DNA from 2 places in the Arthrobacter sp. CDRTa11 genome. Region 1 is predicted to be linked to the other one. Evidence: predicted binding sites of a transcription regulator. Region 1 holds the regulator's gene; the other holds the start of a gene.

Region 1 (9,505 bases):
GGTCTCTACCCGCTGGACGGCACTGACTATCCTGTGCTGCGCGATGCACTGGAGAAGCTGATGCTCAACGACGCCGCGCTGGTGTACGAGCCCGAGACGTCGGCGGCACTGGGCTTCGGGTTCCGGGTGGGCTTCTTGGGCCTGCTGCACCTGGAAATCACGCGTGAGCGCCTGGAACGTGAATATAACCTGGACCTGATTTCCACGGCCCCCAACGTGGAATACGAGGTGACCCTGGAGGACAAGAAGGTAGTCCACGTCACCAACCCCAGTGAATACCCCACGGGCAAAGTGGCGGAGGTCCGCGAACCTATGGTTTCGGCCACCATCCTTGCGCCCAACGAGTTCGTCGGCGCCATCATGGAGCTGTGCCAGAGCCGGCGCGGCGTGATGGGCGGCATGGATTACCTCTCCGAGGACAGGGTGGAAATCCGGTACCGCCTGCCGCTGGCCGAAATCGTCTTCGACTTCTTCGACATCCTTAAATCCAAGACCCGCGGCTACGGTTCGCTGGACTGGAAGGCCGACGGCGACCAGGTGGCTGACCTGGTCAAGGTGGACATCATGCTCCAGGGCGAGCAGGTGGATGCCTTCTCTGCCATCACCCACCGGGACAAGGCCTACGCCTACGGCGTCATGATGACCACCAAGCTGCGTGAGCTCATCCCGCGGCAGCAGTTTGAGGTCCCCATCCAGGCGGCTATCGGGTCCAGGATCATTGCCCGCGAAAGCATCCGGGCCATCCGCAAGGACGTCCTGGCCAAGTGCTATGGCGGTGACATTTCCCGTAAGCGCAAACTGCTGGAAAAGCAGAAGGAAGGCAAGAAGCGCATGAAGATGGTGGGCCGCGTGGAAGTGCCACAGGAGGCCTTCATCGCCGCCCTGACCACAGACGAGTCCAAGGACAAGGCCAAGAAGTAGTGATGCCCGTGGCCGGAAACACCGGAGGCCGCACGAATGCCTAGCGTTCTTCCCCTTGGCGACCCGGCGCCGTCGGACGGTCTGCTGCCTGCACAGGCGGTGTACGGTGCGGCGGACCGGGCCTTCGGGCTGTATGTGCACATCCCGTTTTGCGCCGTCCGCTGCGGATACTGCGACTTCAACACGTACACGGCCACTGAACTGGGCGGCGGAGCCTCCCAGGATGCCTACGCCGACACCGCCATCTCGGAGGTGCAGCTGGCAGCACGCGTGCTCCCGCAGTCGGGTCTTCCCGGCCGGACGCTGAGCACCGTCTTCTTTGGCGGCGGCACGCCCACGCTGCTTCCGGCGGAGGACCTTGCCCGTATCCTGCGCGCGGCCATCGGTGAGTGGGGCATAGAACCCGGAGCCGAAGTGACCACCGAAGCGAACCCGGATTCCGTCACCCCGGAGTCGCTCGCCCTGCTGAAGGACGCCGGCTTCACCAGGGTTTCCTTTGGCATGCAGTCAGCGGTTCCGCACGTGCTCAAGGTCCTGGACCGTACCCATACCCCCAGCCGTGTGCCGCAGGTGGTTCAATGGGCGCGGGAGGCCGGGCTGGCTGTCAGCCTGGACCTGATCTATGGGACCCCGGGGGAGTCGCTGGTGGACTGGCGGCACACCCTGCTCACAGCCCTGTCCTACGAGCCGGACCACATCAGCGCCTATGCACTGATTGTGGAAGACGGAACCAAGCTGGCCGCCCAGATCCGCCGCGGTGAAGTTCCAGGGATCGACGACGACGACCACGCCGACAAATACGAACTCGCCGACCAACTGATAGCCGAAGCGGGGCTCAGCTGGTACGAAGTGAGCAACTGGGCACGGACGCCCGGCCAGGCATGCCGGCACAACCTGGCCTACTGGCGCGGCGACGACTGGTGGGGCATCGGCCCGGGAGCCCATTCGCATGTGGGCGGTGTGCGCTGGTGGAACGTCAAACACCCCACCGCCTACGCCGGACGGCTCGCCCAGGGACTCTCACCGGCGGCCGGCCGGGAAACGCTCGACGACGCCACCCGGGATCTGGAACGGATCATGCTGGGGGCGCGGCTTGAATCCGGAGTCAGCATCGGTTCGCTGGGGGAGTCGGGCAGGAAAGCAGTGGCCGGACTCATCGCAGACAGCCTGGTGGATCCCGTGGCGGCATTCCGGGGGCAGCTGGTGCTAACCCTGAAGGGCCGCCTGCTCGCCGACGCAGTGGTCCGCAGGATCCTTCCCGACTAGCGCGGGGTTCAGCGCGCGTCCCCTATTTGATCCAGCGCAGGTTGTACTGGTAACGGTGCGGCTGGCCGCGGTTCACGTGGATACCGGCCGCCACGGAGTAGCAGGTCAGGGCGATCCAGATCAGGGTGGCGATGACGGCAAAAATGTTGCCCACCAGGGGGAGGAAAACAAGGATGTTGGCCACCACAGCTGCGATGGTGGGAGGCAGGCTGAAGTTAAGCGCCTCCTTGGACTCCTGTGCGGTGAACGGCCCCCGGTCCCGGAAGATGAGGTAAATCAGCAGGGACGGGACGCATCCCAGGATCCCGCCGAAGTGGGCCAATGTGGCCCATTGGCGGTCTTCGCTCGCCGTGAGCGGCAGCGCATTTGCGGGAACGCCATGGTACTCGGAACGGCCCTGGCCATCCTGGTTGTCCCTGTGTTCACGTGCGTTTTGTGCCACGGTGTCTTCCTTTGAACGTGCAATGGTGCTTTGTGTGGAACTGCCGGACAGAGGCAAAAACTGCCTCCGCCGTACCAAGAATACTGGGTCGGCGCCGGAAAGGGCGTGTTGGCCGTCCTGGCGCCGGCGGCGTGAAAGCTAGGGCACAGTCAGGAAGTCGATGACTTCCTCCACGCGGCCAAGCAGCGATGCTTCCAGATCCGCATAACTGTGGACAGCACCCAGCAGTTTCTGCCAGCCCAGGCCAATGTCCTCCTTGGTGGAGTGGGGCCAGCCGAAGGCCGCCAGGATTCCTGTCTTCCAGTCCTGCCCGCGCGGAACCACCGGCCATTTGTCGATGCCCAGCACGGCGGGCCGGATGGCCTGCCACACATCCACATAGGGGTGCCCCACGATGAGGACGTTGCCCGCCGCACCCGGTGATCCCATCACCGCATCGGCGATCCTGGACTCCTTGGAGTCCGGCACCAGGTGGTCCACCAGGACCCCCAGCCGCCGGCCTGGCCCGGGACTGAAATCGGCGACAGCCCCTGCAAGATCATCGATTCCGTGCAGAGGTTCGACGACGATGCCCTCCACCCGGAGATCGTCCCCCCAAACCTTTTCCACCAGTTCGGCGTCGTGCTTTCCCTCCACCCAAATCCTGCTCGCCTTGGCCACTTGGGCCCGCTGGCCGGCCACCCTTACCGAACCGGAGGCTGTCCGGCCGCCTGATGCGGCAGCCTGCCGGGGAGCGGGGGGCATAAGCCGGATGGGCCGGCCCTCCAGGAGGAACCCAAAACCCAGGCGGAAGGACCGCGACTTGCCGCGCCGGTCCTCCAGCGCCACAACATGCATACCGCCGGATTTCTCCACGCGTGTGACAGCCCCCACCCAGCCGGACTGGACGTCCTCCAGTACCATGCCGCGTTCCACGGGAATTTCAGGCAGCTGGTTCCTTGCGGGGGCGGCTATCTCCTGCGGTCCCCAGTTCTGGTATTGCATGGATGCACTCCGCCTTGCACTAGATCGTGGCCCGGAATTTCGCCCGGAGCGGTACCAATGCTAACAACGGGGTGAGACATATTAGACTGTTAGCACTTAGGCACGTCGAGTGCTAACCCTGAAACCGTAGATGGAGGTGGAGTGTGAGCGAACCACGCAAACTGGAAGTACTGCGTGCCATCGTTGAGGACTATGTGCACTCCCGGGAGCCCGTCGGTTCGAAAGCGCTCGTTGAGCGCCACCATCTGGGCGTGTCCAGCGCCACCATCCGAAACGACATGGCAGCCCTGGAGGACGAGGGGCTGATCACCGCCCCGCACACCAGCGCCGGTCGGATCCCGACGGATAAAGGCTACCGGCTGTTCGTGGACCAGATCTCGGCCGTAAAGCCGTTGTCCCCGGCGGAACGGCGTGCCATCCAGTCGCTGCTGGAGGGCTCGGACGATCTTGACGACGTGCTGGACCGCACGGTCAGGCTGTTGTCCCAGCTGACCAACCAGGTAGCGGTGGTGCAGTACCCGCACTTGAGCCGCGCCTCAATCCGCCACATCGAATTTGTGCTCCTGGGGCCCCGGAAGGTCCTTGTGGTGCTGATCGCGAACACCGGCAAGGTGGAGCAGCGCGTGATCGACATCGGCCAGGACCTGGGGGATGATGCCATCGCCGGACTCCGCGCCAGGTTCCTTGGCTCACTGTCCGGGACCCCGCTGAGCATGCTGACGCAGTCGCTTCCGGCTGTGGTCTCTGCTGTCAGCCCCGGCCAGCGGCAGGCAGCACAGGCCCTGGCACACGGGCTGGAAAGCCTGGCGCACAACAGCCGTGAAGATCGTATGGTCATGGCTGGCACGGCAAACCTGGCAAGGTCCAACGTGGATTTCCCGCTGAGTATCGGGCCGGTGCTCGAAGCCCTCGAGGAACAGGTGGTGATGCTGCGCCTGCTCAGCGAGATGGCGCAGGACCCCCGCGGCGTTACAGTCAGTATCGGCCGGGAAAATCCCTACGACGGCCTGGCCGAAGCCTCGGTGGTGGCCACCGGGTACGGTCCGGACAGCACGGCAAAGATCGGTGTTCTCGGTCCCACCCGGATGGACTATCCCACCACCATGGCCGCCGTCCGGGCAGTAGCCCGCTATCTTTCACGAATCTTGGGCCCGTGATACCGGGTCCAGAAGGTTCCGGCACGAAGAGCAGTACGGGCAGTACAACTGCAAGCGTTACAACAAGGAAGAGATAAAAACTTGAGCAGCCACTACGACGTCCTGGGAGTCTCGCCGGAAGCCACCGGAGAAGAGATCAAGAAGGCCTACCGGAAGCTTGCCCGCACCCTCCACCCGGACGTGAATCCCGGTGACGATGCGTCCGATCGCTTTAAAGCTGTGACGCACGCCTACGAGGTGCTTTCGGATCCGCAGAAGCGCCGCGTATACGACACCACAGGCAATGAGAACGGCACGGACAACGGGTTCGGTGGCGGTGGGTACGCCGGCCAGGGCTTTGCCTTCCAGGATATTTTCGATACCTTCTTTGGTGCCGGCGGCTCGTCCGGGCCGGCTTCACGCGTGCGCCGGGGACAGGACGCGCTGATCAGCGTCCGCATTGAACTTCGTGACGCCGTCTTTGGGGTTAATAAGAAGCTCGAAGTGGACACGGCCGTCACCTGCCCTACCTGCAACGGTTCGTGCTGCCGCGAGGGAACGCACCCCGAACGCTGCGACATCTGCGGCGGAAGCGGCCAGGTCCAGCGTGCAGTCCGTTCCATCCTTGGCCAGGTCATGACGGCGGCGCCGTGCGGTACCTGCGAAGGATTTGGAACCGTCATCAAGGACCCCTGCAACGAGTGCAGCGGGCAGGGACGCATCCGCAGCCGGCGCTCCCTGACCATCAAGGTACCCGCCGGCGTTGCCACCGGAACCCGCATCCAGCTCTCGGGCCAGGGCGAAGCAGGCCCCGCGGGAGGCCCCGCCGGTGACCTGTACGTCGAAATCCGGGTCAACAATGACGCCACGTATGTCCGCGACGGCGACGACCTGCACGCCACGCTCAACATTCCCATGACGGCGGCCGCACTCGGAACGGAACTCGCGCTCGAAACCTTCGACGGGCTGCAGGAGATCGATGTCAAGGCCGGCACGCAGTCGGGCGAAATTATCACCCTCCGCGGCCTTGGGGTGACGCACCTGCGCGGCTACGGCCGCGGCGACCTGAAAGTGCATCTGCAGGTTGAAACGCCCTCTAAGCTGGACGCGGCCCAGGAAGACCTCCTGCGGCAGCTGGCAAAGTTGCGTGGTGAGCAGTTTACCGAGGGGAAGCTGGCCGCCAGCGGCGGTGTCTTCGCCAAACTTCGGGACCGGCTCGGTAACCTGTAGCGGTGAGCAATCCGGTTTTCTTCAGCGCGGCCGGGTCCTTGGACCAGATGGTGCCCGGCCGCCGATTTGTCCTTGAGGGGCCGGAGGCACGCCACGCGGCGACGGTCAAGCGCCTCGCCCCCGGGGAGTCTGTGGATATCGCTGACGGCGCAGGCAAACGCCTGACGGGGACTGTTATCTCGGCACAGCCGGCCGAACTGACGGTGGAATGCTCGGCTCTTGCCGTCGAGGAACGCCCTGACGTCCGGCTGGTCCTGGTCCAGGCGCTGGCCAAAGGGGACCGCGATGAACTCGCCGCGGAAACGGCAACAGAACTTGGCATCGACGCAGTGATCCCATGGCAGTCCGAACGCTCCATTGTGCGCTGGAAAGGTGAGCGTGCTGCCAAATCCCACGCCAAATGGCAGTCGGTTGTTGCGGCAGCGGCCAAACAGGCCCGGCGGGCCTGGATCCCGGAGGTGCGTGCCGCCGTCGATACCCAGGGCCTGGCCGCCGCTGTAGCGTCAGCGGATTTGGCCGTGATTCTGCATGAGGATGCTGTCCGGCCGCTAAGGTCCGTCCTTGAGGCCTGGCAGGATTCGGCCACCGGCACCGGTCCCCGGGAAGTCCTGCTTATTGTAGGGCCGGAGGGCGGCATCAGCCCCCGGGAAGTAACGCGGCTCTGCGATGTTGGCGCTGTGACGGCGCTCCTGGGACACCATGTGCTTCGTTCCTCCACAGCCGGGCCGGCCGCGGTGGTGCTGGCAAGCGACGTGCTGGGCCGCTGGGCTGCACCCGCTGGCTGAATCCAAACTACGGGCCGGACGGAAAACTATGGGATCGGAACCAGCGGCCTCTAGCGGACACTGAAGCCGCGGGTGTCCACGTTCAGGTCCTGGCGGTTTCCCACGGTATCCAGCTGGGACACCCGCAGCTCATAGTTGCCAGGTGTAAGGGTCAGCGCCAGAGTGAACACGCCTGACTGACCCGGCTCGGCGGCGGCGGTTGTTTCGCCCGTCAGGAACGGAGTCATGTCCCCGTTGTCCTGGACCTCCAGGATCTGCCAGCGGAGCTTGCCGCCGGGAGCTGTGCTGCGTCCAGTGATTTTGACGCTGCCGTCAGGCACGTCCACACCTTCCTGCGGGTCAATGATCCACACAGGCGCCACCATGCCGGCGGTACGGGACATCAATGTCCCAAGCTTGATGTGGTTGAAGGCGAGATAGTCCGTATGACCGTCCACCAGAACCATCACCTGGATCTGCTGGCCCGAGTCGATTAGGCCGGAACTGGCGCCCGCCGCGGTGGCAGTGTAGACCAGCTGCTGAATGGCACGGGCAGCCATGTCGGCGTCCAGATTGCTGTTGAAGGCATCCTCTGAGACGTCGACGGTGATGACGTTCTTGCCGGAGATCGACGTGGCCAACTTCTTCGGGTTCTGCCAGGGAGTGAAGAAATCCGGATCAAGCGGCTTGTCAGACATCATGGAACGCAGTGCACGGGTGACCGGGTTCTCCTGCTCGGGCACATCCCTGAACTCCCTGTACAGGAAAACGTTGTTGTTGCTGCGGCCGATCCAGTAGACCGGCGCCTTACTGGATGACTGCGTGGTTTCCAGCGGGGCACTGGTGGAAGGTGCGCCGGGAGGGAGGCTGCTTTCCGCCCCGATGGTGGGCGAAGCCAGTGTCGGCTCGGGGCCGGGGGCGGCGATGCAGCCCGTGAGGACAAGGACAACAGGCATGAGACCCAGGAGGCCTGCAGAGCGGACCCGTTTCCAGAGTGGTCCCGCGGCAAGGGGCGTCGCTCTTCCCGGCACTGTGATGGCCTGTCCTTTCTGCCTGTGTGGGCCGGTCCCCGGACGGCCTGGATTTCCAGCTTTACGCTGAATTTCCAGCATGGCACAGGCAGCCTTGCCGTTATTGCCGGATGCCGTCTCCGGGCCCAACTGCAACGGGAACGATATGAGGCCGATATGAAGTTGATACCTAATGACGGGAACCGCCTCCCCCTGATGCGCCTTTTTCTGCGGTGGAACGCAGGGCCGCCAATCCGCGGCGGGCTTGTGCTGGCGTAAGATAGGAGGAATCCGGTGACCGTCGGCGGGCGGCAAACGCCCCGCCGTTCGAACCGTCATCCGCAGTGTTTACTCGAAGTGAAGGGGACCTCAGGCCCGCGGGCCGGCACCATGACTGAATCAGCGAACGGAAAGCGCCGGTTGAACACCGGAGAGCGCGCCGCAGGAGAATTCCCGCATACCCTTCCTGGTGTTCGGACGGAGGTGGTTCTCTTTGACAACTCCGATCAAATGGTTCAATCGCTCGGCAGCCACGACGAGGCCTTGCGCTTCATTGAGGAACAGTTCCCGGCCGTTAATTTCCATGTCCGCGGAAATGAGCTCTCCATCAGTGGGCCTGCCACAGACGTTCCCCGGATCATGCGGCTGCTGCATGAAGTGCGCGAACTGGTGGCACGCGGTACCGTAATCAGCCCCGCCGTGCTTCAGCAGCTTGTTGTTTTACTGCGCAGCCAGTCACTGCAAAACCCGGTGGACGTCCTGACCCATGACATCCTTTCCAGCCGCGGCAGAACCATCCGGCCCAAGACGCTGAACCAGAAAAACTACGTTGACGCGATCGACGAAAACACCGTCATTTTCGGGATTGGCCCCGCCGGTACCGGCAAAACCTACCTGGCCATGGCCAAGGCGGTTCAGGCACTGCAGCAGAAGGAAGTCAGCCGCATCATCCTGACCAGGCCTGCCGTCGAGGCGGGTGAACGGCTGGGTTTCCTGCCGGGGACGCTGAGCGACAAAATCGATCCTTACCTGCGCCCGCTCTACGACGCCCTGCACGACATGATGGACCCCGAATCCATTCCGCGCCTGATGGCCGCGGGAACCATCGAGGTGGCGCCGCTGGCCTACATGCGCGGCCGGACACTCAATGATGCGTTCATCATCCTCGACGAGGCGCAGAACACCACGCCGGAACAGATGAAGATGTTCCTGACCCGCCTGGGATTCGGCTCCAAGATGGTGGTCACCGGAGACGTGACGCAGGTTGACCTGCCTTTTGGCACCAGGTCTGGGCTGCGCATCGTTGAAGAGATCCTGCAGGGCATCGAGGATGTTAACTTCTCCGTCCTGGACGCAACGGACGTAGTCCGGCACCGCCTGGTGGGCGACATCGTCCGGGCCTACAGCCTCTGGGATGACGTCCAACGGAACCGGGTCAAGCATTCAGTGGCCAGGGAGAAGCGGGCGGAACACGCGTGAGTATTGAAGTAAACAACGAATCCGGCATCCAGGTGGATGAGGCGGAGCTTGTTGCCCTGTCCCGGTACATCTTCGAACAGCTGTATATCCACCCGCAGGCGGAACTTTCCATTCTCCTGGTGGACGAGCCGGCGATGGAGAAGCTCCACATCGAGCTGATGGACGAGCCAGGCTCCACCGACGTACTTTCGGTGCCCATGGACGAACTCACTCCCGGCACTCCGGACCGCCCCACCCCCCAGGGGATGCTCGGCGATATCGCAGTGTGCCCGC
Region 2 (13,989 bases), 730 kb from region 1:
ACGGGCTTCACCTTGATCCAGTTGGAACCGCGCCTGCCGGCCGCATAGGCGGATCCGACAGCCTTCACCACCACGCCCTCGTGGCCCGCGGCCAGGGCATCGCGGGAAACTCTCTCGGCAACCGCGGCATCCGCCGTGATTTCCCCCGGGATCCGGTAGCCGGGAGCGATGTTCTCGAGCACCGCTATGCGCGTTGCCAGCGGCTCCTCAAGCAGATCGCGTCCGTCGATGTGCAGCACGTCGAAGAACCACGGATGCAGCAATGTGGTGCGCACGGCGTCCGCCCCGAACCGGGACATGGTCTCCTGGAAGGGCCGCGGGCCGCCATCCTCGTCGAGCATGAGGGTCTCGCCATCCAGGATCACATCGCTCACCGGCAGTCCGCGCACCACGTCCACCACCTCGGGCAGGCGGTGGGTCACGTCGGCCAGGGTGCGTGTGTAGATGCGCACCTCATTGCCTTTTCGGTGCACCTGGATGCGGGCGCCGTCGAGCTTGTACTCCACGGAGGCCTCCCCCGTGGCCTCAAGCGCCGCTGCGGCGCTGGGCGCAGTGGCGGCAAGCATGGGCTGCACGGGACGGCCGACGACGAGGCCGACGGCGTCAAGCTCGGCGGGCGTGCCGGTGATCGCCAGGAGCGCGGTCCCGCCGAGATCACCTGAAAGCATCGCCGCGCGGCGTACTGCGTCCACGGGCCGGTGCGCGGCTCGGCCAATGGCGTCCGTCAGCACCCCCTCGAGCGCACCGGTGCGCAATTCACCCAGCAGCACTCCAGCGATGAAGGACTGCTCACGCTCGGTGGCTGCCGCCGTGAGCGTCCGGAGGGTTGCGGCCCGTTCAGCGGCCGATCCGGCACCTGCTGTGACGAGCAGGCGGTCCAGTGCGGCATCGAGGTCGGCGACAGTAAGGCTCGGTTCAGAAGCCGGGTCCCCCATGGCTGCTGTCATCCCGCGCCAGCCGATCCCCACGCGCCCCTGACGCGGCCTGGCGATGAGCAAGCCGACGGCTGCAGGAATTTCCGATGGCTCGAGCCGGCCCAGCAGGTCGGCCAGCGCTTCCACTTTCGCGAGCCGTGAGCGCGTGGACGCGACAGCATCCGTGGTCCTCACGAGCTCTTCGAGCAGCATGGCACCAGTCTGCCACGCCGGCCCACTCTGGACAGCGCCGGACCGCAGTTCCACACTGTACGCATGGGAATCATCGTCGCGAACCTGTTCATTACCCTCGACGGCGTCTACCAGGCGCCCGGCGGCCGCGAAGAGGACACTGAAGGCGGCTTCGCCTACGGCGGCTGGCAGGCCCCGGTGTCCGATGACGAGGCCGGCGAAGCCATCGGTGCCGAGATCGACCGCATCGACGCCCTGCTCCTGGGCCGGAAGACCTACGACATCTTCGCCTCCTTCTGGCCGCACCAGTCCGACGACGTCGGCACCAAATTCAACCAGGTGCCCAAGTTTGTGGTCTCCAGCACGCTGCCCGCTGCAGACTGGGCGGGCACCACTGTGCTGCCGGATGCCGCGGCCGCGGGCCGGCTCCGTGAGGAGTACGACCAGGTGCACATGTTCGGCAGCGGGGTCCTCATCCGAGCACTGCTGGCTGCGGACGTGATCGACCGACTCCATTTCTGGCTCTATCCGGTCACCCTCGGGCAGGGAAAGCGGCTCTTCGACGCCGGGACCATTCCCGCCACTTTCCGCCTTGCCGAGCCGGCGCGGACATTCCCCAAGGGGTCGGTGTCGCTGGTCTACGAGCGCGCGGGCGACGTCGAGACCCGGGATATAGCGGCCGCGTAGCCTGGAACGAAAGCACAAAAAACCGGCCCAGCTGATGCTGGACCGGCTTTTTGTGCTTTTACGTGGACTGCAGCTTAGTGGCTGTGGCCTGCGTGCTCGTCTTCTTCGGCAGGCTTCTCCACCACGAGGGTTTCCGTGGTGAGGACCAGCGCCGCGATGGAAGCCGCATTGCGCAGGGCAGCACGGGTGACCTTGACGGGGTCGATGACGCCGGCGCCGATCAGGTCTTCGTACTCGCCCGACTTGGCGTTGAAGCCGTTGTTGGTCTCGAGTTCGGCAACCTTGGCAGTGACAACGTAGCCGTCGAAGCCGGCGTTCTGGGCGATCCAGCGGAGCGGCTGAACAAGTGCGCGGCGGACAATGCCCACTGCGGCAGCTGCGTCGCCTTCCAGCGCCTGGACCGCGGGATCCTCGTCGAGGGCCTTCAGTGCGTGGATCAGCGCGGAACCGCCACCGGCCACGATGCCTTCTTCGAGGGCTGCACGGGTGGAGGAAACAGCATCTTCGATGCGGTGCTTCTTTTCCTTCAGCTCAACCTCGGTGGCTGCGCCAACCTTGATGACGCCGATGCCGCCGGCCAGCTTGGCCAGTCGCTCCTGCAGCTTTTCCTTGTCCCAGTCGGAGTCGGTGCGGGTCAGCTCGGCGCGCAGCTGGGAAACCCGGGCTGCGACGTCTTCTGCGGAACCGGCGCCGTCAACGATGGTGGTGTTGTCCTTGGTGACCGTGATGCGGCGGGCTGTGCCCAGCACCTCAAGGCCAACGGTGTCCAGGCTCAGGCCCAGTTCCGCGGAGACAACCTGCGCACCGGTGAGGGTGGCGATGTCCTGCAGCATGGCCTTGCGGCGGTCGCCGAAGCCCGGAGCCTTGACGGCAACCACGTTCAGGGTGCCGCGGATGCGGTTGACGATCAGCGTGGAGAGAGCTTCGCCTTCGATGTCTTCGGCAATGATGAAGAGCGGCTTGGAGCTCTGCAGCGCCTTTTCCAGCAAGGGCAGGAAGTCCTGAACCGTGGAGATCTTGCCCTGGTTGATCAGGATGAGCGCGTCTTCGAGGACGGCTTCCTGACGCTCGGAATCGGTCACGAAGTACGGGGACAGGTAGCCCTTGTCGAACTGCATGCCTTCGGTGAGCACCAGTTCAGTCTGCGTGGTGGAGGATTCCTCGATGGTGATCACACCATCCTTGCCGACCTTGCCGAATGCCTCGGCAAGGAGCTCGCCGATTTCGTCGCTCTGGGCGGAGATGGCGGCCACATTGGCAACCTGGGTGCCTTCAACCGGACGTGCGTTCTCGAGCAGGCGGGCAGCAACGGCTTCAACGGAAACCTCGATGCCGCGCTTGATCTGGCCGGGAGCTGCGCCGGCTGCAACGTTGCGCAGGCCTTCCTTGACCAGTGCCTGTGCCAGCACGGTGGCGGTGGTGGTGCCGTCACCGGCAACATCGTTGGTCTTGGTGGCCACTTCCTTGGCCAGCTGGGCGCCAAGGTTCTCGTAGGGGTCGTCCAGTTCGACTTCGCGTGCAATGGTGACGCCGTCGTTGGTGATGGTGGGTGCTCCCCACTTTTTGTCGAGGACAACGTTGCGGCCGCGGGGGCCGAGCGTCACCTTGACAGTGTTGGCGAGCTTATCGATGCCGGCTTCGAGCGACCGGCGGGCAGCGTCGTTAAACGCAAGCTGCTTTGCCATGGTTGTGTCCTTTCAAGACAGAACCCCGTGCCGCGGGCCAGCGAAGAGCATGACCAGCGGCACGGGGATCCAAAGAGTTACTTTACGACGATCGCCAGAACGTCGCGGGCGGAGAGCACGAGGTACTCGGTGCCGTTGTGCTTTACTTCGGTTCCGCCGTACTTCGAGTAGATAACGACGTCGCCCTCGGCAACGTCGAGCGGAACGCGGTTGCCGTTGTCGTCAAAGCGGCCGGGGCCTACTGCGACAACTTCGCCTTCCTGCGGCTTCTCCTGTGCGGAGTCCGGGATAACCAGGCCGGAAGCCGTGGTCTGCTCGGCTTCGAGCGGGCGGACAACAATACGATCCTCAAGAGGCTTAATAGAGACCGACACTCGGACCTCTCCTTCTACGTCAGCAAATTCATGGACTGGAAAGCTGTTTCGCCGTGGCTGGCAAACCGTCGTCGCGGTGCCGGCAGCAGCCTGGCTGGCAGCTCTTCATGTATTAGCACCCTCCTAGGGAGAGTGCTAATGATGACTCTATGTAAGTGGTTAGCACTCGGTCAAGGCGAGTGCCAGCATTTCGTCCTTGGCGAACCATTATCCGGGCAGCGTCCGGATGGTTTACCGGCCGGCGAGGTCGTCGAAATCCACGTCCTCGTCACCGCTGTTGTCGGGGCCGGTGCCGCGCTTGAGGTAGAGCACCAGGGCACCGCCCACGAAGGCGAGCAAGGAAATCAGCAGGACAATAAAGCCGCCAACCCTGGCACCGTTATAGAGGCCCCTGATGTCCTGTGCCTCGTCCGTAGCGTCCTGGATGTCCTTGCCGCCCACCGAATAAATGGTGGCGTTGAAGGTGTCCAGGAAGAAGATGATCACCAGCAGCGCGATACACACAGTGGCCACTGCTGCCCCGGCTATGAGTGCTGGCCGCGCGTACTTCACCATGCCCGGGTTGCTGGATCGGGGCTGTTCGGACGGCTGGGTGCCTGCACTGTCTTCCATGACTTCAACCCTATCCGGAACTCACCAGGGGGCTCCTCCACTACGCTTGAACCCATGCCCCAAGCACCGCAGGACCAGATTGCCCCACTGCTTACGAGCGAAGGTTGGGAGCTGCTGGCGTCCCTGGGACCGTACCAGGAGGATAAGGCCTTTGAGCTGAATTCCGCTCTGCGCAAGGCCGGCCACTCCCCCGAACTGGTCTCCGCTGTCCTGACCCAGTCCCGGCTGCGCACCAAGGCGGAGTCGAAGTTCGGCGAGTTCGCCCGAAGCATGCTTTTCACCCAGGCGGGCCTTGAACAGGCCACCCGGCTCAACGTGGCCGCCCGGCATGCCGAGCGGTTTGCCCAAGCCGGCATCCGCCACGTGGCCGACCTCGGCTGCGGACTCGCCGCGGACTCACTGGCGTTGGCATCCATGGACATCACGGTCACGGCAGTGGAGATGGACGAGACCACCGCAGCCTGCGCCACGGTCAACCTCATTCCTTTTTCCAACGCCACCGTGGTCCATTCGGACGCCACCTCAGTATCCCTGGACGGGATCGACGGCGTGTGGCTGGATCCCACGCGCCGCGTGACCTCCAGCTCCGGCACCAAGCGGATCTGGGATCCGGAGGCCTTTTCCCCGCCGCTTTCCTTTGTGGAAGCGGTGGCGGCAACCGGCCGGGCAGTGGGTGTAAAGATGGGCCCGGGCATGCCGCACGAGGCCGTCCCCGCCGGGTGCGAGGCCCAATGGGTTTCGGTCGGCGGCGATGTCACGGAAGTGACGCTGTGGTTCAACTCGGTGAGCAGGCCGGGAATCCGCCGTGCCGCCTTGCTGCTGGGGCCCCAGGGTGCCGCCGAAATGACGAGTGCTGAGGACTTCGGCGGCGGTCCCACCGCCCCGGTCGGTGCACCGGAGGGCTACCTTTATGAGCCCGACGGCGCCGTCATCCGCGCAGGACTGGTGGCCGACGTCGCGCTTGAACTGGGCGGGCACCTGCTTGATGAGCACATCGCGTATATCTGTGCGCCCGAGCTGGTGGACACACCTTTCGCGCGGGCCTACAAGGTCCTGGAAGTGATGCCGTACAACGTCAAGGCGCTCAAGGCCTGGGTGAAGGAGAACGGCATCGGCGTGCTGGACATCAAAAAGCGCGGGACCTCCGTGACCCCCGAGGAACTGCGCAAGCAGCTGCTTCCTGCAGGGAAAACAGGGGGCAAGGGCTTGGGGAAGAAGGCCGGGAGCAAGACGGCCACCCTCATCCTGACCCGGATCGGGGAGGAACGGGTGGCCATCTCGGTTGAGCCCGCGTAACGCCCTGGACCTGATGCCTCAATAGATCTGGTGCCCTGAAAGAAGGGCACGGTGATGCTACTGGTCGCGCATGAATTCTTCGGCGGCGCGCACCTGTTCGTCCGTGGGACGGATGCCCGTGTAGAGCACGAACTGTTCCAGGGCCTGGATAGTGGCCACCTCCGCTCCGGTGATGACGTGTTTCCCCGCCGCACGTGCGGCTCGGATCAGGGGCGTCTCCGCGGGCAGTGCCACCACGTCGAACACCACCTTGGCTGCGTCGATGGCATCCTGGGGGAAGGACAGCGCGTCTGCGCCGTTGCCTCCCTCCATACCAAGGGGGGTCACGTTAACAATCATGTCCGCAGTCCCGCCGTCGAGCTCCGCCTGCCAGCGGAACCCATACTGCTCCGCCAGGGCACGGCCGGTTTTTTCGTTCCTGGCGATGACGGTGACGTTGGCAAAACCGGCGTCCCGCAAGGCCGCGATGGTGGCCTTGGCCATGCCGCCTGACCCCTGCACCAACACGGAGTGGCCGGTGGGCACGGCGTTGCGCTCCAGCAACTGTTCGATCGCGGTGTAGTCGGTGTTGTACGCCACGAGGCGCCCGTCGGTGTTCACCACCGTATTCACCGAGTCGATTGCCTTGGCCGAAGGATCCAGCTCATCCACGAGGGCAATCACGTCCTCCTTGTAGGGCATGGAGACGGCGCAGCCACGGATTCCCAATCCGCGGACGCCCGCAACCGCCTGGGCCAGGTCGGTGGGCGCGAAGGCCTTGTAGATCCAGTTCAGTCCCAGTTGCCCGTACAGGTGGTTGTGGAAGCGGGTCCCGTTGTTGCTGGGCCGCGCCGAGAGTGAAATGCAGAGGGTCATGTCTTTATTGAGAATTGGCACCCGTCCATTAAACGCGCTTCCCCCCATAAAAACGCTTCAACCAGTCTGACTGACAGACAACGCGCTGAAATGCACGAATGACGACGTTATGTGCGACATTAGTTGGGTCAGGGGCAGCCGGTGCCGGCAGGAAAGCTCCCGACGGCGGCAGGCAGCTTTCCCGGCGCCTTCGCCTTGCCGGCCAGGACGGCCGCCAAGGCATCAAATGCTCCCGGGCTGCGCCCGTACAAAGCCACCTTGACCGGCGCGGGCGAACCCTGCAAAGGCCAGGGAGCATCCAGCGCAACGGCGATATCGCCCGCGGCAGGCAGGCCGCCGTAACCAATGAGGCTCACCACTGGGCCTGCCCCTACCGACAGCCCTGCGCGGGTCGCGGCGGCCTCGAACCGGGCCCTGTCCTGCGGCGACCCGCCGGCCACCTGCACGCTTCCCTGAACCAGCGGCCCGTCACACTGCCCGGACAGCACGGTGACGGCAGCGGCTGATACCTGCGCGGACAACCCGTTGCCGCTTCCCGGCGCCTGCGCGGGCGGCGGGGTACTCCGGCCCCGCCAAATCATCATGGTGGCCACGCGGCGGGCGGCTTCATCCAGCCGGGCGCCGGGCAGGCTTCCCGCGGCCACGGCACTGACGATAGCCGCGTGCGCCTGCCCTACGTCAGTGGGCATGAGGAGGAGGTCAGCTCCGGCGGCAAGCGCCGCGGGGGCCGCGCCGCCGTCGGGGAACTGCTGCTGGATGGCACCCATGTTGAGGGCGTCCGTCACGGCCACTCCATTGAATCCCATCGCGCGGAGCGCCGCGTACGTCGGCTTCGACAACGACGCCGGAACGCCAGGTTCCAGCGCCGGTACGGCGATGTGCCCGGTCATCACCATCGGCGTGCCGGCATCGATGGCCGCTTTGAAGGGCTTCCAGTCGCGCGCGTTGAGTTCAGCGACACTGGCCGGCTGCACCGGGAGACCCTGGTGCGAGTCCACGGTGACCGAGCCGTGTCCGGGAAAGTGCTTCACGGCAGGCAGGAGTCCGGCTTCCTGGATACCGTGGGAAAAGGCCACTCCCAATCGGGCCGAAAGCTCCGGATCCCCGGACAGCGAACGTGCGCCGATGGTGGGGTCCGAAGGGCCGATGGTGACGTCGATGTCCGGGGCGAAGTCAATGTTGAAGCCCAGCGGGGCAAGTTCGGAGGCCAGGGCACGGCCTGAGTCCTGCGTGAGTGGCGCACTCGCTGTGGCGCCGTAGCTCATGGGCGTGGGCCATTCGGTCAGGGGCGCGCCAAGCCGTGACACGATTCCACCCTCCTGGTCCACGCCGATGAGTCCGGGCCAGGTCCTGCCATCCGCCCGGGCAGCCTGCGCGAGCCGTGCGTTCACGGCTGTCATGGCCGCAGTATCCACTTGATTCTGGGCGTCCAGGGGTACGTTGTCGCCCATGATGATGGAGCCGGCAAGATGCAGGCGTTCAATCGTGGCGGCCTGGGACTCGGCGTCCGTTCCGGTGTAAGAGGGCATCAGGACCTGCCCTGCCTTTTCTTCCACTGTCATGGCCGCCACGGCGGCAGCAGCCGCGTCCTGGTCCCTTTGCTCAGGTCCCCAGCCCAGTGGCTGACTGCGCTCATCCGCGGAGGCGTCAGGCGAGGCGGAAGCGGAGGGAGGCACCGGCGTCGGGCTCTCTGATGACGGGGCAGCACTGGCGGCAGGGCTGGTGGACGTGGGTGCCGGTGCGGGCACCACGCTGCAGGACGCGAGCGCAGCGACTGCCGCCACGGCGGCCACGGCAAGGGTGGATTGGTGAGTACTGTTACGGGTCCGGGGGAACGAGGCCATCAATACGATGCTACCCCTGCACTAGACTTGAGAAACCCGTTCGCCTGCCGGCAGCAGCCTTCACAGCTGCCTGTCAGTAGCGGCGTGAGCCAGCGACAAACAGGACAGTTAGGGAAACGCGTGAAGATTGATTTCGCTTCATCGAGGCAATCAACTCTTGGTGTGGAATGGGAACTGGCGCTCGTGAATGGCCAAACAGGTGAACTCGCCTCGGTAGCGAATGAGGTGTTGCGCGGAGTGGCTTCCAAGCACCCTGAGCTCAACGAGGACGACGAGCACCCGCACATCAAGCAGGAACTGCTGCTGAACACCGTGGAACTTGTCACCGGCATCTGCGAAACGGCAGCCGAAGCCAAGGAAGACCTGAGCCGCTCCCTCGCCGCAGTCCGCGAAATCACCGATCCCATGGGCGTGGAGGTGTTCTGCGCCGGCAGCCACCCCTTCAGCCCGCCGCAGCTCCAGCCGGTGACTGACAAGGCCCGCTATGCCAAGCTGATCGACCGGACACAGTGGTGGGGCCGGCAGATGGTGATCTACGGTGTCCACGTCCACGTGGGCCTGGACCGCCGTGAGAAGGCGCTGCCGGTGCTGGATGGGCTGGTCAATTACTTCCCCCATTTCCAGTCCCTTTCCGCCTCCAGCCCGTTCTGGGGCGGCGAGGACACCGGCTATGCCTCGCACCGGGCCCTGATGTTCCAGCAGCTCCCCACGGCAGGCCTGCCCTTCCAGTTCCGGTCCTGGGAGGAGTATGAGTCCTACGTCCAGGACATGTTCACTACCGGGGTCATTGACACCCTGTCTGAAATACGGTGGGACATCCGGCCTGTGCCAAATCTGGGCACCATAGAAATGCGCATTTGCGACGGCCTGGCCACGCTGGAGGAAGTAGGCGCCATCGCTGCCCTCACCCAGTGCCTCGTGGATGAGTTTTCCACCACACTGGACAACGGCGGCACCATTCCCACCATGCCGCCGTGGCACATCCAGGAAAACAAGTGGCGTGCCGCGCGCTACGGCATGGATGCCATCATCATCCTGGATGCGGCGGGCAAAGAGCAGCTGGTGACCGAACACCTGCTCGAAACCCTCAACAGGCTTGAACCTGTGGCGGCAAAGCTGGGCTGCGCAGACGAACTGGCCGACGTCGAGAAGATCATCAGCCGCGGTGCGGGTTACCAGCGACAGCGCCGCGTCGCGGCCGAACACGGCGGAGACCTGCAGGCAGTCGTGCTGGACCTGGTCAAGCAGATGCGCAACGGCCCCACGGCCTAAGCATCGCGGCAACAGGGCCACCTGCCGGAAGTCAGGCGGGAGTCAGACTGGAAGTGAAACCTCGGTGACAGGCATCGAGGAGTCCGGCGCGAAGCGGATGCCGCTCGGTGCGATCCCGGCCATGACCAGCTGGGCGCCGAGTGCGGCCACCATGGCTCCGTTATCCGTGCAGAGGTCCAGAGGGGGCACGTGCAGCCTGATCCCGGCCGACGCGCAGCGCTGTCCGGTGAGCTCGCGCAGCCTGGAGTTTGCGGCCACTCCCCCGCCCAGCAGGACGTCCGTGATTCCGTTCTCGCGGCAGGCCAGCACGGCCTTGGAGGTGATGACGTCCACCACCGCTTCCTGGAAAGCGGCGGCAATGTCGGCTACCGGGACGGCTTCCCCGCGGGCCTCGAACTGCTCCACGCAGCGCGCCACTGCCGTCTTCAGTCCGCTGAAGGACCAGTCGTAGCGGTGCGGTCCTGGCTCCTCGGCCGTCCCCATGTACTTCGGCTGGGATAGCCCGCGCGGGAAGCGGATGGCTTTGGCATTGCCCGTCCGTGCCAGCTTGTCGATGGCGGGGCCGCCCGGATAGCCAAGGCCCAGGATGCGCGCCACTTTGTCGTAGGCTTCCCCGGCGGCGTCGTCGATGGTGGAGCCAAGGAGCTGCACGTCATCGGTAATGCTGTTGATCTTCAGGATCTCGGTGTGTCCGCCGGATACCAGCAGGGCACCGACGTTTTCCGGGAGCCGGGGTGCGGCTTCGGCACCGTTCCCCGATACTCCGCCGTCCAAAAGCCCCACGCCCACGTGAGCCACCAGATGGTTGATGGCGTAAAGCGGCTTTCCGGTGGCAACAGCCAACGCCTTCGCGGCGCAGACCCCCACCATCAGGGCGCCGGCCAGGCCGGGACCGGACGTAACGGCAATGGCGTCAATCTCGTCCAGTTCCACATGGGCGTCGGACAACGCCTGGCGGAGGGTGGGAACAAAGGCATCAAGGTGGGCCCGCGAAGCGATCTCCGGGATCACCCCGCCAAAACGGACGTGCTCGTCCATTGAGGATGACACCGTGTTGGTGAGGAGTTTGGTGCCCCGTACGATCCCGACGCCGGTCTCGTCGCAGGAGGATTCGATGCCCAGCACGAGGGGCTCTGAGCGGTTCATGGCTGGCCTGCTTCCGTTGACCGGTGGTTCTCGGGTTCCGTGAGCTGGAGCCGCATGATCAGGGCGTCGACGCCGTCCCGGTAATACTTCCGGCGGAGATGGATCTGCTCAAAACCGAACCGCAGGTAAAGCTGCTGGGCGCGTGGGTTGTCCGACCTGACCTCCAGCAGGACGTCGGCTGCACCGCGGCGCCGCGCTTCGTCGATGAGCCGGGTCAGCAGCGCCGAGCCGATCCCCCGGCCCTCAAACTCAGGGACGACGGCGATCGTTTGCACGTCCGCGATGGGCTCAATGCACATCAGGCCCGCATAGCCCACGATTCCGGTGGTGGTTTCCGCCACGAGGTACCGCCGGGTTGTTGTCTGGGACAGCTCGTCGAAGAACATTTGCAGCGGCCAGGCGTCGTTCGGGAACAGCCGCTGTTCCAAGGCGTTGACGGTGGGCACGTCGTCGAGGGTCATGTCGCGGAGGATGACATCTTCTGCGCGATGCCCCGCGCCGGAATTCACAGCGCCCGCTTCCGTGGTCCGGGCACCTGGGCGTCGGACTCCCTCAGGTACAGGGGTGTTGAATCGAGCAGTTGCCCGCCCGCTGCCAGCCGTGCCAGGGCAAACTGGCCAAGGTAGAGGGCATCAGGCTGCTCTGCGATGAAGTCGGGGTCCGCGCGCAGGACGTCGGCGTACAGGCCGGCCCCTGCCCCGTAGGCAGGCAGGTCCGGCAAGTCGGCAGCGAACCCCACGTGCGGGCCGTCTTCCAGCTGCGGCAGCTTTCCTGCCGCCAGGCTGTAGCGGGCCCAGTAGACCTCTTTCCGCCGGGCATCCGTCACCACAAGGAATTCAGGAGCAGCGTCAGTGGATTCCGCCACTTCCAAGGCAACAGCGTCCAGGCTCATCAGGCCGTACAGCGGTTTGTCCCACACGAAGGCGAGGGTGCGGGCAGTGGCAATGCCTGACCTCAGGCCTGTGAACGGCCCTGGGCCCACCCCCGTCACGATCGCGTCGATGTCACGGCCGGAGACTCCGGCCGAGCTGAGGAGCTCCTCAATTCCCGGGGCCAGCACTTCTGCGTGGCTGCGGGTGTCCTCGGTGGAGAAGCTGGCCACCACGCCTTCGAGGGCGTCGTCCGAGACAAGGGCCGCGCTTGCCACGGCCGAGGTGTCGATGGCGAGAAGAAGCATCAGGCTGTCCCTTCCAGGGCTCCGCCGAGGGCCGGCGCGGCACTCCAGCGGTCGCCGAACCCGCGCAGCACAATGGTGCGTGGCTCGTCGTTGTCCTCGGTATCAAAGTCCAAAGTGCCGCTACCGGCGCCGGCACCCCTGGCCTGGGCCTGGCTGGGCTGGGACGGCAGGCCGATGGCGCGCTGGAGATCGATCTCCAGCCGGTTATCACTGAGGTGCTCCACCCGGCCGCGTCCCCACTCCACCACCGTCACGGCCGAATCCATGGTGTTCTCCAGGTCAATGTCATCAATCTCCGAGGCGGACCCCAGCCGGTAGGCGTCCACGTGGACCAGGTCCGGGCCGCCGGGCCGTGGACCGTCCGGCAGGTTCGGATGGATGCGCACCAGGACAAAGGTGGGCGAAATGACCCCGGCACGCACCCCCAGCCCTTCCCCCAACCCCTGCGTAAAGGTTGTCTTCCCCGCACCCAGTTCGCCGGAGAGCACCAGCAGGTCCCCGGCTTCCAACTCGGTGGCCAAGCCAGCACCGAGCGCATGTGTCTGGTCCGCCGTCGTCACGGTCAATGTCAGTTCCCAGTTGGGCTGGTCAGCGGGCGCCGGCACGCTCATGGCTTGGCCTGCCCGTTCACGGTTGCCTGCCCGTTCAGAGCCGCCTGCCCGTTAGTCTGGCCGTTGGCAGGCTCCACGGCCGCGCGTTCGTTGATGAAGCGCCGCGGCACCCGGGGGCCGATCCTGGTCACGATTTCGTAGTTGTTGGTGCCTGCTGCCCGCGCCCAGTCGTCGGCCGTCGGACCGCCGTCGGCACCGTTTCCGAACAGTTCCACTTCGGCACCCAGGAGCGCCGCCCCTGCCGGGCCGATGTTGCCGAGGTCGATAACCATCTGGTCCATGGCGATGCGGCCCACAACGGGATAGGTCCTGCCGGCTACCCGCACCGGACCGCCGGTTGCCACCCGGGGCACGCCGTCCGCGTAGCCCATGGGGATGAGCGCCAGGGTGCTGGGGCCGCTGGTGTGGTACCGGAGCCCGTAGGAAACGCCCTGCCCCTTCGGCACGTCCTTGCATTGGGACACCCGGGTCCGCAGCGTCATGGCCGGACGGAGGCCCAGTTCGGCGGACGTCTGGCCTTCGAAGGGCGAGAGGCCGTAAATGCCCAGTCCGACGCGGACCAGGTCAAAGTGTGTGTCGGGCCGGGACAAGGTGGCCGGGGTGTTGGCGAGATGGCGCACTTCAGGGTCCACGCCCGCGTCCTCCGCCACGGCAAGCACGTCACGGAACGCGGCGAGCTGCTGGTCCGTTTCGGGACGCTCAGGTTCATCGGCGACGGACAGGTGGGAGAAGATTCCCACGACACGCAGCAGCCCCTGGTCCTGGTACTCCATGGCTTCTCCGACGAGGTGGTCCCAGGAATCGAGGGTGGCGCCGTTCCGTCCCAGTCCCGTGTCCACCTTCAAATGGACCCGCGCAGGACGCTCCTGTTCACGCGCGGCGGCCACGATCCTCTCCAGCTCCCAGCCGGAACACCCGATGTCGACGCCGGCCGCCACCGCGGCGCCAAAGTTGCTTTCCGTGGTGTGCAGCCAGGCCAGCAGGGGGGCGTCGATTCCTGCGGCCCGGAGCGCAAGCGCCTCGGAGATGTGGGCTACCCCCAGCCACGACGCGCCGGCTTCCATGGCTGCCCTGGCCACAGGGACTGCGCCGTGCCCGTAGGCGTCCGCCTTCACCACGGCCATGACCTTGGCGGGCAAGGCGGCAGCGGCCAGCCGGCGGACGTTGTGCCGGATGGCTTCCAGATCTACGACGGCGGACCGCTCAGACAGGGGATCCGATCCTGGGGCCGCGCTGAAGTCACCGGTTGTTACGGGGTAAGTCACCCTAGTGATTCTAGTGCGGGCGGCCCCGCGGCAAATCACAGGCGGATAATCGCGGCGCC

The links. Region 1 encodes HrcA, which represses chaperone genes, less so after heat shock. Its sites were predicted from a motif close to TTNGCACTCGNNNNNNNCGAGTGCNAA; they were not measured.
Region 2: groES (co-chaperone GroES) is a predicted target of HrcA. The motif match lies at 4,012-4,038, and genes of this name have one in related genera.

The regions. Positions count from the first base shown of each region.
Region 1 is NZ_CP044532.1:2,995,857-3,005,361, reverse strand. Features, by position in the region: gene lepA (translation elongation factor 4) at 1-921, shown strand, start outside; gene hemW (radical SAM family heme chaperone HemW) at 958-2,187, shown strand; gene F8G81_RS13480 (DUF4870 domain-containing protein) at 2,210-2,629, opposite strand; gene F8G81_RS13475 (DUF3097 domain-containing protein) at 2,768-3,613, opposite strand; gene hrcA (heat-inducible transcriptional repressor HrcA) at 3,757-4,770, shown strand; gene dnaJ (molecular chaperone DnaJ) at 4,852-5,979, shown strand; gene F8G81_RS13460 (16S rRNA (uracil(1498)-N(3))-methyltransferase) at 5,982-6,764, shown strand; gene F8G81_RS13455 (GerMN domain-containing protein) at 6,815-7,699, opposite strand; gene F8G81_RS13450 (PhoH family protein) at 8,144-9,232, shown strand; gene ybeY (rRNA maturation RNase YbeY) at 9,229-9,505, shown strand, end outside.
Region 2 is NZ_CP044532.1:3,719,062-3,733,050, forward strand. Features, by position in the region: gene F8G81_RS16770 (ATP-dependent DNA ligase) at 1-1,127, opposite strand, end outside; gene F8G81_RS16775 (dihydrofolate reductase family protein) at 1,191-1,793, shown strand; gene groL (chaperonin GroEL) at 1,868-3,478, opposite strand; gene groES (co-chaperone GroES) at 3,556-3,852, opposite strand; gene F8G81_RS16790 (hypothetical protein) at 4,084-4,464, opposite strand; gene F8G81_RS16795 (class I SAM-dependent methyltransferase) at 4,519-5,760, shown strand; gene F8G81_RS16800 (shikimate 5-dehydrogenase) at 5,818-6,615, opposite strand; gene F8G81_RS16805 (glycoside hydrolase family 3 protein) at 6,744-8,177, opposite strand; gene F8G81_RS16810 (glutamate--cysteine ligase) at 8,580-9,731, shown strand; gene tsaD (tRNA (adenosine(37)-N6)-threonylcarbamoyltransferase complex transferase subunit TsaD) at 9,774-10,877, opposite strand; gene rimI (ribosomal protein S18-alanine N-acetyltransferase) at 10,874-11,338, opposite strand; gene tsaB (tRNA (adenosine(37)-N6)-threonylcarbamoyltransferase complex dimerization subunit type 1 TsaB) at 11,383-12,054, opposite strand; gene tsaE (tRNA (adenosine(37)-N6)-threonylcarbamoyltransferase complex ATPase subunit type 1 TsaE) at 12,054-12,665, opposite strand; gene alr (alanine racemase) at 12,662-13,930, opposite strand.